Regions from separate parts of the Bradyrhizobium lablabi genome, predicted to be linked through region 1. Evidence: riboswitches for the same ligand, from Rfam matches in the RefSeq annotation. Region 1 holds a riboswitch; the other holds the start of a gene.
What was found. A riboswitch is a leader RNA that binds a small molecule or an ion and turns the genes downstream of it on or off. The one in region 1 is predicted to bind S-adenosylmethionine.
Positions count from the first base shown of each region.

Region 1 (7,646 bases):
ATTGCGATAGGCTTTTTCGAGCCGCGGTTTCGGCCAGCTCGCAACCGGCAGGGCCGGCGCCGTCGCGGGATCGAACATCGGCGCTTCGAGATGGTGGGCGAACACCAGGCGCTGCTCGGGCTCGAGCGCGTGATCGTATTCGCAGTAAAAACCTTCGAGGCCGTCCTGGCCGTCGACGCTTTGCTTGGTGCAGACGAAGCCGAGATTGGGATTGCCAAGCGCAACGCCGTTATTGGCGTGCCAGCCGCGCAGCATCGCGCGCGACACTTCGCCGGGCACGCCGCAGATCGCGGTCCCGCGCCAGATCCAGCGCGGCGGCGGATAGCGGATCCAGGCCTTGCGATCGGTCTCAAGCATGTACTCGACATGGACGCCGCCGATCCAATTGGAGAGATAGTGATACTGCGCCGCCGCCACCGCCGGCGGCAGATGGCTGAGCCCGAGTTTTTTTAAGCCCGGCAGGAAACGTTCCTGCTGCTGACGGCGAAACACCCGGAACACGAATTCAGCGGCGTCCGCCGTGCCGCGCCGCGTGACAACGGTCAGGATGAGGCCGGTGAAATAGGCGTGATAGAGATCGGCGACGCTGCGCCACCGCAGCCATGTTACCTCGTCCGTGGCGTCGGCCACTTCCGTCATCCGACGTTGCACCTTTGTTTCAGTCGTCATACTCCCTCGAAATGTCCTGGCCCGTGTAGTCAGGCATGAACGACGCCGCCACAATGCTTATGACCGCGCAAACGGCAATATAGACGGAAATCGCGTAGCCGGAGTGATAGGTGGCGAATAGGGCTGTCGCGATCAGGGGCGCCGGACCGCCAGCAATCACCGACGCAAGTTGATAGCCTAGCGAAGCACCGCTGTAGCGCAATCGCGGCGTAAAGGCCTCCGCGATCAAAGCTGCCTGCGGCCCGTATTGCATGTCGTGCGGGATCAGTGACAGCACGATTGCGATGAACACTAATGACGGAATCGCGGTGTCCACCATTCCGAAATACAGGAAGCCGAACAGGCCCACCGTCGCCGCGCCGATCAGATACATCTTCCTGCGCCCGATGCGGTCGGAGATGTGGCCCGACAGCGGGATGGTGACGAACGAGACACACGAGGCCGCCAGCACTGCGCTCAGGATCAGATCGCGCGACATGTGCAAGGTACCGACCGCGTAAGCGAAGATGAATGCGGTAAAGATATAGAACGGCGCTTGCTCGGAGATCCGCAGCAATGCCGAGAGGATGATCTCTTTCGGATGCTTCTTGAACACCTCGATGATAGGGGTCTTCTCGATCTTCCTGTTGTCCAGCAGCTGCTGGAACACCGGCGTCTCAAGGATGCCAAGGCGAATCCATAGTCCGACCCCGACGAGAACAATCGAGAGCGCGAATGGAAGCCGCCAGCCCCAGGTGTTGAACTGGTCGCCCGTCAACCGGCTGAATGCGAGGACGGCAAGGTTTGACAGGAACAGGCCGCACGGCACGCCGAATTGCGGCCAGGATGCCACCAAGCCGCGTTGACCATGGGTACGCGACCATTCCATCGCCAGCAGCACGGATCCGCCCCATTCGCCGCCGACGCCGATGCCCTGAAGCATCCGCAACACCGTGAGGATGACCGCGCCCCAGATGCCGATTGATGCGTAGGTAGGCACGAAGGCGATGAGGAAGGTTGCGATACCCATGAACAGAAGCGTGGCGATGAGTGTCGCCTTGCGGCCGATGCGATCACCGTAATGACCAAATATCGCCGCGCCGATCGGACGCCCGACGAAGCCGATGAAATAGGTACCAAAGGCCGCGAGCGTCGCCGTTAGAGCATCTTCGTTGGGAAAGTAGAGCTTGCCAAAGATGAGCCCTGCAGCCGTGCCGTAAAGGAAGAAGTCGTACCATTCGATGGCAGTGCCGATCGTTGATGCGACGACCGCCTTGCGCAACTGCGCACTATGCTCGGATGCGGACAACGTCCCATGTGTGATTGCCATGGCCATTGAATTATCCCCTCGCTGGTTGTTTTTCCTTGCCCCGTAGGAACCAGTTCTCCGAGGTTCCTTTTGCGTCGATGCTACAATCAGGCCGGGGTGACCGAAAGGCGCATTTCGTCGAAGGCCCTAGCAATGCTGCATCGCAGGAGAATTGCGCGGCTGGCTATACCCGAAAATGCTTGCTCAGCTTCAGGCCCTGGGCCTGATAGTTGGAGCCGATGCGCTGGCCGTACAAGGCGTCAGGCCGCGCCAGCATTTTTTCGTAGACCAGGCGGCCGACGATCTGGCCGTGCTCGAGGATGAACGGCACCTCGCGCGAGCGCACTTCCAGCACCGCACGGGAACCTTGTCCGCCGGCCCCTGCATAACCGAAACCGGGATCGAAGAAGCCCGCATAATGCACGCGAAACTCGCCAACCAGCGGATCGAACGGCACCATCTCCGCGGCGTAATCCGGCGGCACCTGGACGGCTTCTTTCGATGCGAGAATATAGAATTCGCCGGGATCGAGAATGAGGCTGCCGTCAGGCCGGGCCGAAATCGCTTCCCAGAATTCATCGACCGCGTAGCCGCCGCGGCGGTCGATATCGACCACGCCGGTATGGCGCTTGGCGCGATAGCCGACAAAGCCGTTGGCGTTTTCGCCGGAAAGGTCGACGCTGAGCGCCACGCCATTGGCGAGATCGGCGTCATCGATATCGACCAGCCGCTCCAGATCGTGCAGCGCATCGAGCTCGTCGGCGTTGAGGATGGCATCGCCAGTGCGGAAACGCACTTGCGACAGCCGCGATCCCTCGCGCAGCAACACCGGGAAAGTCTTTGGGCTGATCTCGGCATAGAGCGGGCCGTGATAGCCGGCACCGATCATGTCGAACCGCCGCGTGCCGTCAGCGATCACGCGGGTGAACACGTCCAATCGCCCGGTCGAGCTTTTCGGGTTGGCGGCGGCGACGATTTCCGGCGGCAGCGCGAGCGACTCCAGTAGCGGCACGATGTAGACGCAGTTGGTTTCCAGCACCGCGCCGTCGGTGAGATCGATTTCGTGCAGCTTCAATTCGTCGATGCGCTCGGCCACCGTCGCGCCCGGCCCCGGCAAGAAACTCGCCCGCACCCGATAGGCGATGTCGCCAAGGCGGAGGTCGAGGCTCGCGGGCTGGATCTGGCTTTCGACAAAGGGATAGGCCGGCAGGATCAGGCCGGCGTCGGCCATCGCCGCGATCATGCGGTCGGGCAGAATGCCGTTGGCGTCGGGTTGAAGCGTGAACGACACGATTAAGGTCCTTGAAGCGGCTTTCGCCATCCAGACGCTGAAAATAGGGCCTTTTACCGGTTATCCGATGGCCGCCTTGACGGAAAGGGCGCGAGCGAATAAGAGCATGACTTATCCCGTGGTGATTTGAGCCGGCCGGCTTGCAGCCACGTTAAATAAGTCGCTAAACAGGCCGGGGACACGTGTGATCCCGGCCCAATGGAATTTTCCAGGCCGGTTTTTTTGTGACCATTTTTGAAGGTGGTCACGATGGAGGTCACATGTCTGAGTCTGCCGCATCCAAATCGTCCACCGCCCGCTACCGCCCCGAAACAAGGCTGGTCCATTCCGGCACCCTTCGCTCGCAATTCGGCGAGACCTCCGAGGCGATGTTTCTCACGCAAGGGTATGTCTACGACAGCGCCGAGCAATGCGAGGCGCGCTTCAAGGGCGAGGACCCCGGCTACATCTATTCGCGCTATTCCAATCCGACGATTGCGATGTTCGAACGCCGCATGATCGAGCTCGAGGGCGCCGAAGCCGGCCGCTCGACCGCGACCGGCATGGCCGCGGTGACGACGGCGGTGCTGGCCCCCCTGAAAGCCGGCGATCATGTGGTGGCCTCCAAGGCGATGTTCGGATCGTGCCGCTATGTGGTGGAAGACCTGTTGCCGCGCTACGGCATTGCGTCCACGCTGGTCGACGGCCTCGATCTCGACCAGTGGAAGAAGGCGATGCGGCCGAACACCAGGAGCTGTTTTCTCGAAAGCCCGACCAATCCGACACTCGACGTGCTCGATATCTCCTCTATCGCGGAAATCGCCCATCAAGCCGGCGCGCGGCTGATCGTCGACAATGTGTTTGCGACGCCGATCTGGCAGAGCCCGCTTGCACTCGGCGCCGACGTCGTGGTGTATTCCGCGACCAAGCACATCGACGGCCAGGGCCGCTGCCTCGGCGGCATGATCTTGAGCTCCGAAGCGTTCATTGCCGAGCACCTGCATAACTTCATGCGTCAGACCGGGCCGTCGCTGTCGCCGTTCAACGCCTGGGTGCTGTTGAAGGGATTGGAGACGCTTGCGGTGCGCGTGCGCGCCCAGACCGACACAGCCGCGAAGGTCGCGGATGCGCTGGCGCGACACCCAAAAATCTCGCGGCTGATCTATCCCGGCCGCGCCGATCATCCGCAGGCCGATTTGGTCAAGAAGCAGATGCGCGCCGGCTCGACGCTGGTCGGCTTCGAGGTCAAGGGCGGCAAGGCGGCGGCGTTCCGCTGCCTCAACGCGCTGAAGGTTTCGCGCATCTCCAACAATCTCGGCGACGCCAAGAGCCTCGTCACCCATCCGGCCACCACCACGCATCAGCGGCTGACACCGGAAGCGCGCGCCGAACTCGGCATCAGCGAAGGTTTTGTCAGGTTCTCGGCCGGGCTCGAACATCCCGATGATCTGATCGAGGATTTGCAGGCGGCGCTGGAGCAGGCGTGAGGCGAATACGAAAAATCCGTCGTCGTCCCTGCGAAAGCAGGGACCCATAACCACCGATGCTCGTTGCGAGCGAAGCCGTCGCCCACTTTCTTCCCACGGCTCCGCCGCGGCGTATGGGTCCCTGCGTTCGCAGGGACGACGATTGTAAATGGTGCCGCCATAACCTCACATCGGCCGATACCTCTGCACGGCGGCGGGGACGTTGACGCCGAGCTTGATCTGGCCGACCGACTTGATGATGTCGTCGCCGAGCAGTTGCGCGAAGCAGGCGTAGCCCCAGTCATTCATGTGCAGCCCGTCGGCAATGACAAAGCTCTCGACCGGGAGCGCCTGCTTCTCGTGCCATTCGCGCATCACCTCGAAGCGCGGGAAAATGCCGACATGGCGCAACGCGGCGACCTTGCCGAGCAGCCCGACCATCTTGCTCGCGCTTTCGGCGCGCTCGGTCACCCGCGGAGAATATTGCGGATCGACCAGCACCACATCGGCACCCGTGGCCTGAATGCGCGCGACGCCCTCCTCCACCATCTTGGCGGTCTCGGCGGGATCGAGATTGCGCAGTACGGCGTTGGTGCCGACCTGCCAGATCACGAGATCCGGCTTCGCATCGATCACCTCCGCCTGCAGCCGCTTCATCATCTCGGGCGCATCATCGCCACCCCTGCCGCGATTGAGAACGGTGATGTCGGCGCCCGGATATTGCCGGCGCAGCTGCGCGGCCAGCCGGTTGGGATAGGCGTATTCGGGTGACGACGTGCCGTAGCCCTGCGTCGAAGACGATCCGAAGGCGACGATCACCACCGGCTGCCCCGCAGCGAGCTTGCCCGCCACATGCGGCAGCGAGCCCATCGACTTGGCGCCGCCCTTCGGCGGCAGGCACGGCACGCGGCCGAAAATATCGCCGGCCGATTTCGCGGCCTGTTTTGCCTTTTCTACCGCCTTGGTGGTGAGGCTCTTTTGCTGCGACGGATCTGGCTGGTCGACGGCTGCGCCATTGCCGGTGCCGTTCGTCTGCGCGGCAGGCGGCTGGGTGCTGTCAGGTTTGGCGCTATCGGATTTGGCAACGTCGGATTGCGTCGGCTGCCGGGCGGCCTGGGCCGCTTGCGCGCGCGCAGGCGGCGTCGAGGCCGGCGACAGCAGGGTAAGCGCCGCGGCGGCGCATACGGCCAGCGATGTCGTTCGGAAGAAAGGGCGGGCAAGACTCATCAACACTCAGTCCTCATTAACGCTAAATCCTCAATTCTGCTGGGCTGGGCCGAGATGGGCGGCGTCGATGATGAATTTCGACAGCGCCCGGCCAAGGCAATCGTGCACGCGCTTGGCGAGTTCGATGCCATGAAACGTGCTGAACAGATCGAAATCGCCCTGCTCGTTCCACTGGCGCATGATCGCGAAGCGGTCGAACAGCGGAACGTCGTGCTGCTGCGCCACCACGCGCATATTATCTAGGTATGGCGGCGCGGAAATCATGGTCTCGGTACGCGGGCTATATTGCAAATTCATCAGGATCACGTCGGCACCCGCATTTTGCATCGCAGCAACCCCTTCGTCGACGGCGCTGCGAAAATCCTCGGGATCGACCGATCGCACCGCATCGACGGTGCCGGTCTGCCAGATAACCAGGGTAGGCTTTTTGCCTTCCAAAAGCTTGGCGAGGCCGGGGGCTAATTCTTCGGCGGTCTTCTTTACCTGCAGTTCTACGGACAGGTTGACCGTAACCGAGGGCAGCTTCTCGCGCAGCATCGCCTGCAGCCGGTCCGGATAGGCCAATCCCTCGGCGGTGTTGAGGGTCGACGAGCGGCTCCCGATCACCAGAATATCCAGCAAATGGCGGCTCTTTACGGCCTCCGTGACCTTGGGAAGCGCGCTATCGGTCGCGAGCAGGTATTCCGGGACCTCGCAGCTTTGCGGCGCATCTCCGGGGCGCGCAGGCGTATCTTGGGCGCGCGCAGGCGCATCCTGGGCGGGCGCGGGGGCATCTTCGGCGCGCGCGGGCGCCGCGGTCAAAAGACCGGCCAACAGCATCAGGCCCAGGATGGCTCCTGAGTTCATCAACCCCCTCCTGCCAAATCAGCATTGCCGCCGGTGCTTTTTGTGCGTGAGGCACCCTTGTCGGCGGAGTGCTTGTACCACGAAATAACCCAGGCCACGGCGCACATGATCAGGATTCCGGAAATACTGATAACGAAATGCAGTGCTGCACCGCCGGAAACCTCGGCAAGGACAAAATGCCCGGCAAACGCCAGGAAGACACCGAGGCAGAAAATCTCAAGGGAATGCTGCCCGCACAGGATCAGCGGCTTGAGCCAGGGCGATTTCAATCCGGGCCAGTCCCTCGGCAGGAAACGCACAGTGATCGCCGCCAGCGCCAGAAAATGCGCGAACCGCAGCACGTCGAGATCGGTCTTGTCGATCGGATACATCCATTGTTCGAGTAGCCGCGGCATCAGATGGTTCAATTGCGGGATGTACCAGGTCAGCGTCACCAAGAACGCCGCGAACAGATAGGCAAAAGAAATCCACAGCGTGACCGGCGAGGAGAGAAGCCGCGTCATCCGCTTGGCGCCGCTGAGCGCGCACCAGGCGCCGAATACGAACAATAATTGCCAGGCGAGCGGGTTGAAGGCCCAGTAGCCGTTCGGATAGGCCGACAGATACCAGTCATAATGCCAGGTCAGGGCATACAGCAGAACCGAGAGCGCCAGCGCGATGTCGGCCTTCCATCTCATCAGCCACAGGATCACGGGGAGAAACAGCATCAGCACGATATAGAGCGGCAGCACGTCCATGTTGACGGGCCGGAATCGCAACAGCAGCGCCTGGACGATGGTGGCGTCGGGCTGTTTCAAGAAATCCATGATCCCCATTTCTTCGGAATAAAGCGGGTTCTCGAAACTGGTGGCGACATAGGAAATCTCCGCCAGAAAGATCG
Region 1 is NZ_LT670844.1:4,837,915-4,845,560, reverse strand. Features, by position in the region: gene B5526_RS22510 (hypothetical protein) at 1-639, opposite strand, end outside; gene B5526_RS22505 (MFS transporter) at 659-1,984, opposite strand; gene B5526_RS22500 (2'-deoxycytidine 5'-triphosphate deaminase) at 2,142-3,278, opposite strand; gene B5526_RS38470 (hypothetical protein) at 3,238-3,378, shown strand; SAM riboswitch at 3,357-3,436, shown strand; gene B5526_RS22495 (O-succinylhomoserine sulfhydrylase) at 3,509-4,714, shown strand; gene B5526_RS22490 (SGNH/GDSL hydrolase family protein) at 4,880-5,920, opposite strand; gene B5526_RS22485 (SGNH/GDSL hydrolase family protein) at 5,951-6,766, opposite strand; gene B5526_RS22480 (OpgC domain-containing protein) at 6,766-7,646, opposite strand, start outside.

Region 2 (7,646 bases), 370 kb from region 1:
CGGCGATGGCGCCGATCTGCGGTCCGGACACCCGCTGGCCGTAATTGGCGAACGACCGCGCCAGGTCGGAGCCGGTGCCGCGATATCCCGTATGCTGCAGCACCATGTTCATGAAGCGCGCGCACCACAGGCTGCCGCGCCCGGTCGGATTGCCGCCGATGTAACGCCGCGCCTCAGCGACGACGTTCGACGAACCGAAGCCGCTGGACATGGCCATGTCGCCGGACGCCGCGCCCGACGGCAGGCTCGCATTGGTATCACCAAAGCCGCGCGCCTGCATTTGCGCCACGCCGCGCTCCCAGCGCGACGCGCGCGCCACGTGCCGGTAATAGCGATGAGCGTAATGTCGTCTGGCGTGATGGGCGGCGTGACGGCCTGCGCCATGGTGGGACCTTGCCGAAGCCGGAGAGGCCGAGGCGGCGAACGCCGCCGAACACAACGCCAGCGCAACAAGCGACCGGCGGAACGCAACCAACTGAAGCATACTCATTCCTTCTGTAGCACACCCCCCGTTTTCCCATCGACCGCGAGCGACCTCATTCGAAATCACCGCGACAGCCGACATCCGGGCGTTCGTATGCGAGTTGTGATGTGGCGAGAGCAAGACGCGATGCGGCAGTGCAGAAACGGTTCCGGGGTCATTCCGCGATCATTTCATGACGAAAAACGATCGATTTTGCCTCATTGCAGCCGCGAGCATTAACTGCGATTTTCAGGGCCGCTTGAGAACCGCGTCAAAACAAGAAACGTCAGAAGGAACAGCAAATGCCCTATGCCGTCGCAGCCGATAAGGTCCGCCTCTATTTCGAGGAGGCGGGCCAGGGAACGCCGATCATCTTCCTGCACGAATTCGCCGCCGACCACACCAATTGGGAGCCGCAGATGCGTTACTTCTCGCGCGGCCACCGTTGCATCGCCTATTCCGCGCGCGGCTACACGCCCTCGGACGTACCGGCTTCCGCCGAGGTCTACACCTACAAGCACTTTTATACCGATGCGCTGGCCGTTCTCGATCATCTGAAGATCCAAAAAGCGCATTTCGTCGGCCTGTCGATGGGGTCTTATTCGTCGCTGCAGATCGGCCTGAACGCGCCGGAGCGCGCGCTGTCGCTGACGCTGGCCGCCGTCGGTTCAGGCTCGAGCCTCGAAAACCTCGACGCCTTCCGTAGGCAATGCCGGGCCAATGCCGAAGAGTTCGATCGCATCGGCGCCGCGGAAGTGGCAAAGGCGACGCGCGAGGCGCCAAGCCGGATTCCATTTTTATTGAAGGACCCGCGCGGGCACGCGGATTTCTACAATGCTCTGGCGCGGCACGATTCAAACGGCTCGGCCAACACCATGCGCAGTTTTCAGGGCGGCCGGCCCTCGATCTACACCCTGACCGAGGCGATCCGGAAAGTGCCGACGCCGACCTTGATCATCTGCGGCGATGAGGACGACAATTGCGTCGAGCCGAGCATGTTCCTGAAGAAGCACCTGCCGGCGTCAGGGCTAGCGTTCTTTCCGAAGTCGGGTCACGTGCTCAATCTGGAAGAGCCTGCATTGTTCAACGAAATGGTCGAGCATTTTGTCACGCTCGCCGAAGCGGGCCGCTGGCCGGTGCGTGATCCGAGATCGATGATGGTTCAGACCTGACCGTCACCACGAGGACGGTGCGCGCCCTCTCCCGCTCTTCGCGGGGGAGGGTTGGGGTGGGGGTGGTGCCGCATAACAGATGCTGGCGTTCGCGGAGGGATTTCCCCCACCCGCCGCGCTCTTCGAGCGCGTCGACCTCCCCCGCAAGCGGGAGAGGTGCACCGCGTCCGCGGCTCGCTCTGCGAAGACTCTACTTCGCCTTCCCCGCCCGGCTCAGCAAAAACACGCCCTGCTCGCCGAACATATTCCAGAACCACCAAGGCAGGTTCACCCGCAGCGGGCGGCCATAGAGATCGAGCGCGACCGCGCGCTCCATCTTGACGTTGATCTCGTCGCAGAGCTGGACGAAATCCTTGATCGTGCAGAAATGGATGTTCGGCGTGTCGTACCAGGTGGCGGGGAGATTTTCGGTGCGCGGCATGTGGCCGCCGACCAGTAATTGCAGCCGCATCCGCCAGAAGCCGAAATTTGGGAACGACACGATGGCGCGCCGTCCGATCCGCAACAGATTCTCCAGCACCACGCGCGGCTGCCGCGTCGCCTGCAGGGTCTGCGACAGGATCACATAATCGAAGGCATCGTCGGGATAGTTGATCAGGTCGGTATCGGCGTCGCCCTGCACCACCGCGAGACCCTTGGCGACGCAGCGGTTGACGCCCTCGCGCGACAATTCGATGCCGCGCCCGTCGATGCCGCGGCTTTCCAGGAGCTGCAGCAGATCGCCGTCGCCGCAGCCGACGTCGAGCACCTTCGAGCCGCGCTCGACCATCTCCGCGACCAAGAGATGATCGCCGCGATAATGGCCGTTGTCCCGCGCCACGATGCCGGTGAGCGGCAAGACCTGTTGCTGCGTGGTCATGTCAGCCGCCTGTCTTGGTCAGGCCGCGCGCGGTGCCCGCGGATTGCAGGAACGCACGCGAAATGTCGAAAAATTCGGGCACGTCGAGCAGGAAGGCATCATGGCCGCGGTCGGTCTCGATCTCGGCGAACGACACCCGTGCGCTTGAGGCATTGAGCGCGTGCACCAGCGCCCGCGATTCCGAAGTCGGAAACAGCCAGTCGCTGGTGAACGACACCACGCAGAACCGTGTCTTGATGCCGCGAAACGCCTGCGCCAGCACGCCATTATGATCGGCGGCGATGTCGAAATAATCCATTGCCCGGGTCAGATAGAGATAGCTGTTGGCATCGAAGCGCTCGACGAACGACGACCCCTGATGACGCAGATAGCTCTCGACCTGGAAATCCGCGTCGAAAGAGAATGTCGGCAGCTCGCGGTCTTGCATCCGCCGGCCGAACTTGCGGTGCAAGGCGGCATCCGAGAGATAGGTGATATGGGCGGCCATCCGGGCAACGCCGAGGCCGCGATGCGGATGGGTACCCTTTTCGGCGTAGCGGCCATTGTGCCAGTCCGGATCGGCCATCACCGCCTGCCGGCCGAGCTCATGAAACGCGATGTTCTGGGCCGAGTGCCGCGTGCTGCAGGCGATCGCCAATGTCGAGAACACGCGATTGGGATAGGCCGCGGTCCATTGCAGCGCCTGCATGCCGCCCATCGAGCCGCCGACCACACAGAACAGCGTGTCGATGCCCAACCGATCCAGCAGCATCGCCTGTGCGCGCACCATGTCGGGGATGGTGATGATCGGGAAATCCAGCCCCCACAATTTGCCGGTCGCGGGATTGGTCGAGGCCGGTCCGGTCGAACCCATGCAGGCGCCGATCACGTTGGCGCAAATGATAAAATAGCTGTCGGTGTCGAGCGGACGGCCGGGACCGACCATGGTTTCCCACCAGCCCGGCTTGCCGGTCACCGGATGGATGTTGGCGACATGCTGATCGCCGGTCAGCGCATGACACACCAGAATGGCGTTTGAACGCTCCGTGTTGAGTTCGCCATAGGTCTGGTAGGCGATCTGGAACGGCGCGAGATCGATGCCGCAATCGAGCGGCAATGGCTGGTCCTTGCCGAACAGCGCGAGCTGCGAACTCGGGTGATCCGCCTCCTGTGACCGCTCGTCGGCATGGATCGCCGGACTTGGTACCGACTGAACTTTTACCATCTTGACTACCGACCTCCTTGAGGCGGTTTTTCGAAAAGCCACCCCGGAAATCAGGCCATAAAAAACCCGGCCTGAACAAAAGTTCGACCGGGATCACAAGTGTCCCCGGCCTGTTTAGCGAGTTGTTTAACGTGGCTGCAAGCCGGCCGGCTCAAATGACCACGGAATGGGTTAAATACTAGTCACCTGACTGCCTCTCGTCAAGGCAAGCCTCTGGCTGACGCGGGGCTCCAATCGCCCCCATGGCCCAAAACTCGCAACGTTTTCTTTGCATTTAGCGATCGGCTTACCTAATCAATGCTCGTTGCCTGCCGGTTGGCGGCGCTTGCTTTAAGGTCTGAAGATGCCTCCATCGCCCCCCGCCCCGCCCTCGCTCGAGGTGCTGCGCAAAGAGATCGACACGATCGATGCGCAGGTCCACAGCCTGTTGATGCAGCGCGGCGACATCATCGACCGGCTGATCCAGGTGAAGCAGACCCAGGAGGTCGGCTCAGCCTTCCGTCCGGCGCGCGAGGCCGACATGATGCGGCGCCTGGTCGAGCGCCACCGCGGCATCCTGCCGCTCGACACCGTCGAGAGCATCTGGCGCGTCATCATCTCGACGTTCACCTATGTCCAGGCGCCGTTCTCGGTGCATGCCGATATTTCGGCGAGCGAGCCCGCGATGCGGGATTCGGCGCGGTTTCATTTCGGCTTCACCGTGCCCTATGTCGCGCATTTCAGCGCCTCGGCGGCCGTCGAGGCGGTGGCGAGATCGAAGGGCGATCTGGCGCTGGTCTCGGCCACCTCCAGCCACACCCCGTGGTGGATCGCGCTTGAAACGAGCGGCGCGCCGAAAGTCACCGCGCGGCTGCCGTTCGTCGAGCGCGCCGATCATCCGGCGGCGCTGCCGGTGTTCGTGGTGTCGCGGGTCGCCGACAGCGCCATGGTGACCGAGGTCGAGATGTGGAGCGTGCGGGTCTCGGGGTGGAATGCCGAGGTTGCCCGCGCGCTGTCGCCGCTGGCCGAAATCGTCGCGGTGCCGGATACCGCCTTCGATGGCGCGGCGCTCTTGGTGTCGGTTGCCCCAGGCAGCCTGGAAAAGATCAAGTCGGCGCTGATCGAGGCCGGCGCGTCGGTGCGTTCATCGGCCCTCGTCGGCAGCCATGCAACGCGCTATACGGTGCCCCCGAACGGGGCTGCCAGATCGTAAAAGCCGCCCTGAATACCCCGGAGCTGAAGATGTCCCGTCCCGTGCCGAACCCCGGCATTCTCGATATTGCGCCCTACACGCCCGGCAAGAGCCCGGTGCCGGAGCCGGGCCGCAAGGTGTTCAAGCTGTCGGCCAACGAGACCCCGTTCGGGCCTTCGCCGAAGGCGATTGCCGTCTACAAGGAAGCGGCTTCGCATCTGGAGGACTATCCGGAAGGCACCTCGCGGGTGCTGCGCGAGGCGATCGGCCGCGCCTTCGGCCTCGATCCCGATCGCATCATCTGCGGCGCCGGCTCGGACGAAATCCTCAACCTGCTGGCGCATGTCTATCTCGGCCATGGCGACGAGGCGATCTCCACCACCCACGGTTTTCTGGTGTATCCGATCGCCACCAAGGCGAACGGCGCCGCCAATGTGGTCGCGCCCGAGACCAACTTTACCGCCGATGTCGATGCCATCCTGGAACGGGTCACGCCGCGCACAAAACTCGTGTGGCTTGCCAATCCGAATAACCCGACCGGCACCTATCTGCCGTTCGACGAGGTCAAGCGGTTGCGCGCAGGACTGCCGCCGCATGTGCTGCTGGTGCTCGACGCCGCCTATTCCGATTACGTGTCGCGCAACGACTACGAGCTCGGCATTGAGCTCGTGGCCACCACCGACAACACGGTGATGACCCACACGTTCTCAAAAATCCACGGGCTGGCGGCTCTGCGGATCGGCTGGATGTTCGGCCCGGCCCATATCGTCGATGCGGTGAACCGAATCCGCGGCCCCTTCAACGTCTCGACGCCGGCGATGCTGGCGGCGGTGGCAGCGATCGAGGACACCGCGCATCAGCAGATGTCGAAGGCGCACACCGAGAAATGGCGCAACTGGCTGACCGAAGAAGTGACAAAACTGGGCCTCAAGGTGACGCCCAGCGTGGCGAATTTTGTCCTCATCCATTTCCCGCTCGACAACGGCAGGACTTCGGCTGAGGCCGACGCGTTCCTGACCAAGCGGGGCCTCGTGCTGCGCGCACTGAACAATTACGGATTGCCGCACGCGCTGCGCATGACCATCGGCACCGAGGAAGCCAATCGGCTGGTGCTCGAGGGCTTGCGTGACTTCATGGCGCACCGATGAACGCGGCGCCAGCGTTCAAGAAGATCGCGCTGATCGGCTTCGGCCTGATCGGCGGCTCGATCGCGCGCGCCGCGCGTCAACAGGGATTGGCGGACGCGATCGTCACCACCGCGCGCTCGGCAAAGAGCCGCGCGCGGGTCAAGGAGCTCGGCATCGTCGACGACGTGCTGGAGACCAATGCGGAGGCCGTCAAAGACGCCGATCTCGTGATCCTGTGCATCCCGGTCGGCGCCTGCGGCGCGGTCGCGCAGGAAATCGCCGATCACCTCAAGCCGGGCGCGATCGTCTCCGACGTCGGTTCGGTCAAGGGCGCGGTGGTGCGCGACATGGCGCCGCATCTGCCGGCCAGCGCGCATTTCGTGCCGGCGCATCCCGTCGCCGGCACCGAAAACTCCGGACCCGATTCAGGTTTCGCCGAACTCTTTATCGATCGCTGGTGCATTTTGACTCCACCTGACGGCACCGATCCGGATGCGGTCGAGAGACTGCGCGCGTTCTGGGCCGGGCTTGGCGCCAGGGTCGAGATCATGACGCCCGACCATCATGATCTCGTGCTCGCGATCACCAGCCATCTGCCGCATTTGATCGCCTATACAATCGTAGGCACGGCGGATGAGCTTGAAGGTGTCACGCAATCCGAGGTGCTGAAGTTTTCCGCCGGCGGCTTTCGCGATTTTACCCGCATCGCGGCTTCCGACCCGATCATGTGGCGCGACGTATTCCTCACCAACAAGGAGGCGGTGCTGGAAATGCTCGGCACCTTCAACGAGGACCTCTCGAAGCTGACGCGGGCGATCCGCCGCGGCGACGGCGAGGCGCTGTTCGAGCATTTCACCCGCACCCGCGCGATCCGCCGCGGCATCGTCGAAATCGGCCAGGATTCGGCCGCCCCCGATTTCGGCCGTCCGCACGCGCAATTGGGGAAGAAGGCGGAATAGCGTTCGCGCGTCATCTCCCTGCCGTCATTTGCGAGGAGCGTAAGCGACGAAGGATTCAATTTTCAAACAGCCCGCCATCGCGAACGGCTCCTCCCCTCCCTCCGCGAAGCGGTGGGGAGGGGTCGGGGGTGGGGGGTGCCTCAGCAAACTCGCTGCCAGAGGAGCAAGCTGATAGACCCCCCACCCCCGACCCCTCCCCACCACGCGCAAGGGCGCGTGGAGGGAGGGGAGATCACCGTGCATGACCTCGCGATCTCGCGGCGAGATTCGCCCGAGGTTTGCCGGAAAATCCTTACCCTCCAATCAGAGGGCGCAGGGAACACCGGGTGCACGCTGCACCCGCGGTCTCGTGTGCAACAGTGCACAAAACAAACGCACACGAGCATACAGGTTCAGCGGAGGCAATCCGGCATTCCCTGCGCAATGGTTTTAACGGCTTATTTCGCGCTCTCCCCGGCGACCGGGCTTTCTTGCCACCGTCGCCCACGCTCCTTAGCGCGAACTTGACACCAGCGTCGGGGTGTCAGGACCACACGACTTTGCCGTCCGCAAGCCAGCGCTCTCGTCTTTAGCACCGCCCGCGTCCACCGCATCCCGCCCCGCGTCCGTGACGTTGCGCAACGCCCCTCTGAGTGGGACAGGACGGAAAATCATATAGCCTGATTTGCATTTCGGAAAAACAGAAATATTT
Region 2 is NZ_LT670844.1:5,209,972-5,217,617, reverse strand. Features, by position in the region: gene B5526_RS24350 (TIGR02594 family protein) at 1-484, opposite strand, end outside; gene B5526_RS24345 (alpha/beta fold hydrolase) at 766-1,635, shown strand; gene metW (methionine biosynthesis protein MetW) at 1,826-2,494, opposite strand; gene metX (homoserine O-acetyltransferase MetX) at 2,496-3,698, opposite strand; SAM riboswitch at 3,792-3,871, opposite strand; gene B5526_RS24330 (chorismate mutase) at 4,042-4,890, shown strand; gene B5526_RS24325 (pyridoxal phosphate-dependent aminotransferase) at 4,920-6,017, shown strand; gene B5526_RS24320 (prephenate/arogenate dehydrogenase family protein) at 6,014-6,955, shown strand.
Region 2: another riboswitch for S-adenosylmethionine. It lies ahead of metX (homoserine O-acetyltransferase MetX); the one in region 1 lies ahead of B5526_RS22495 (O-succinylhomoserine sulfhydrylase).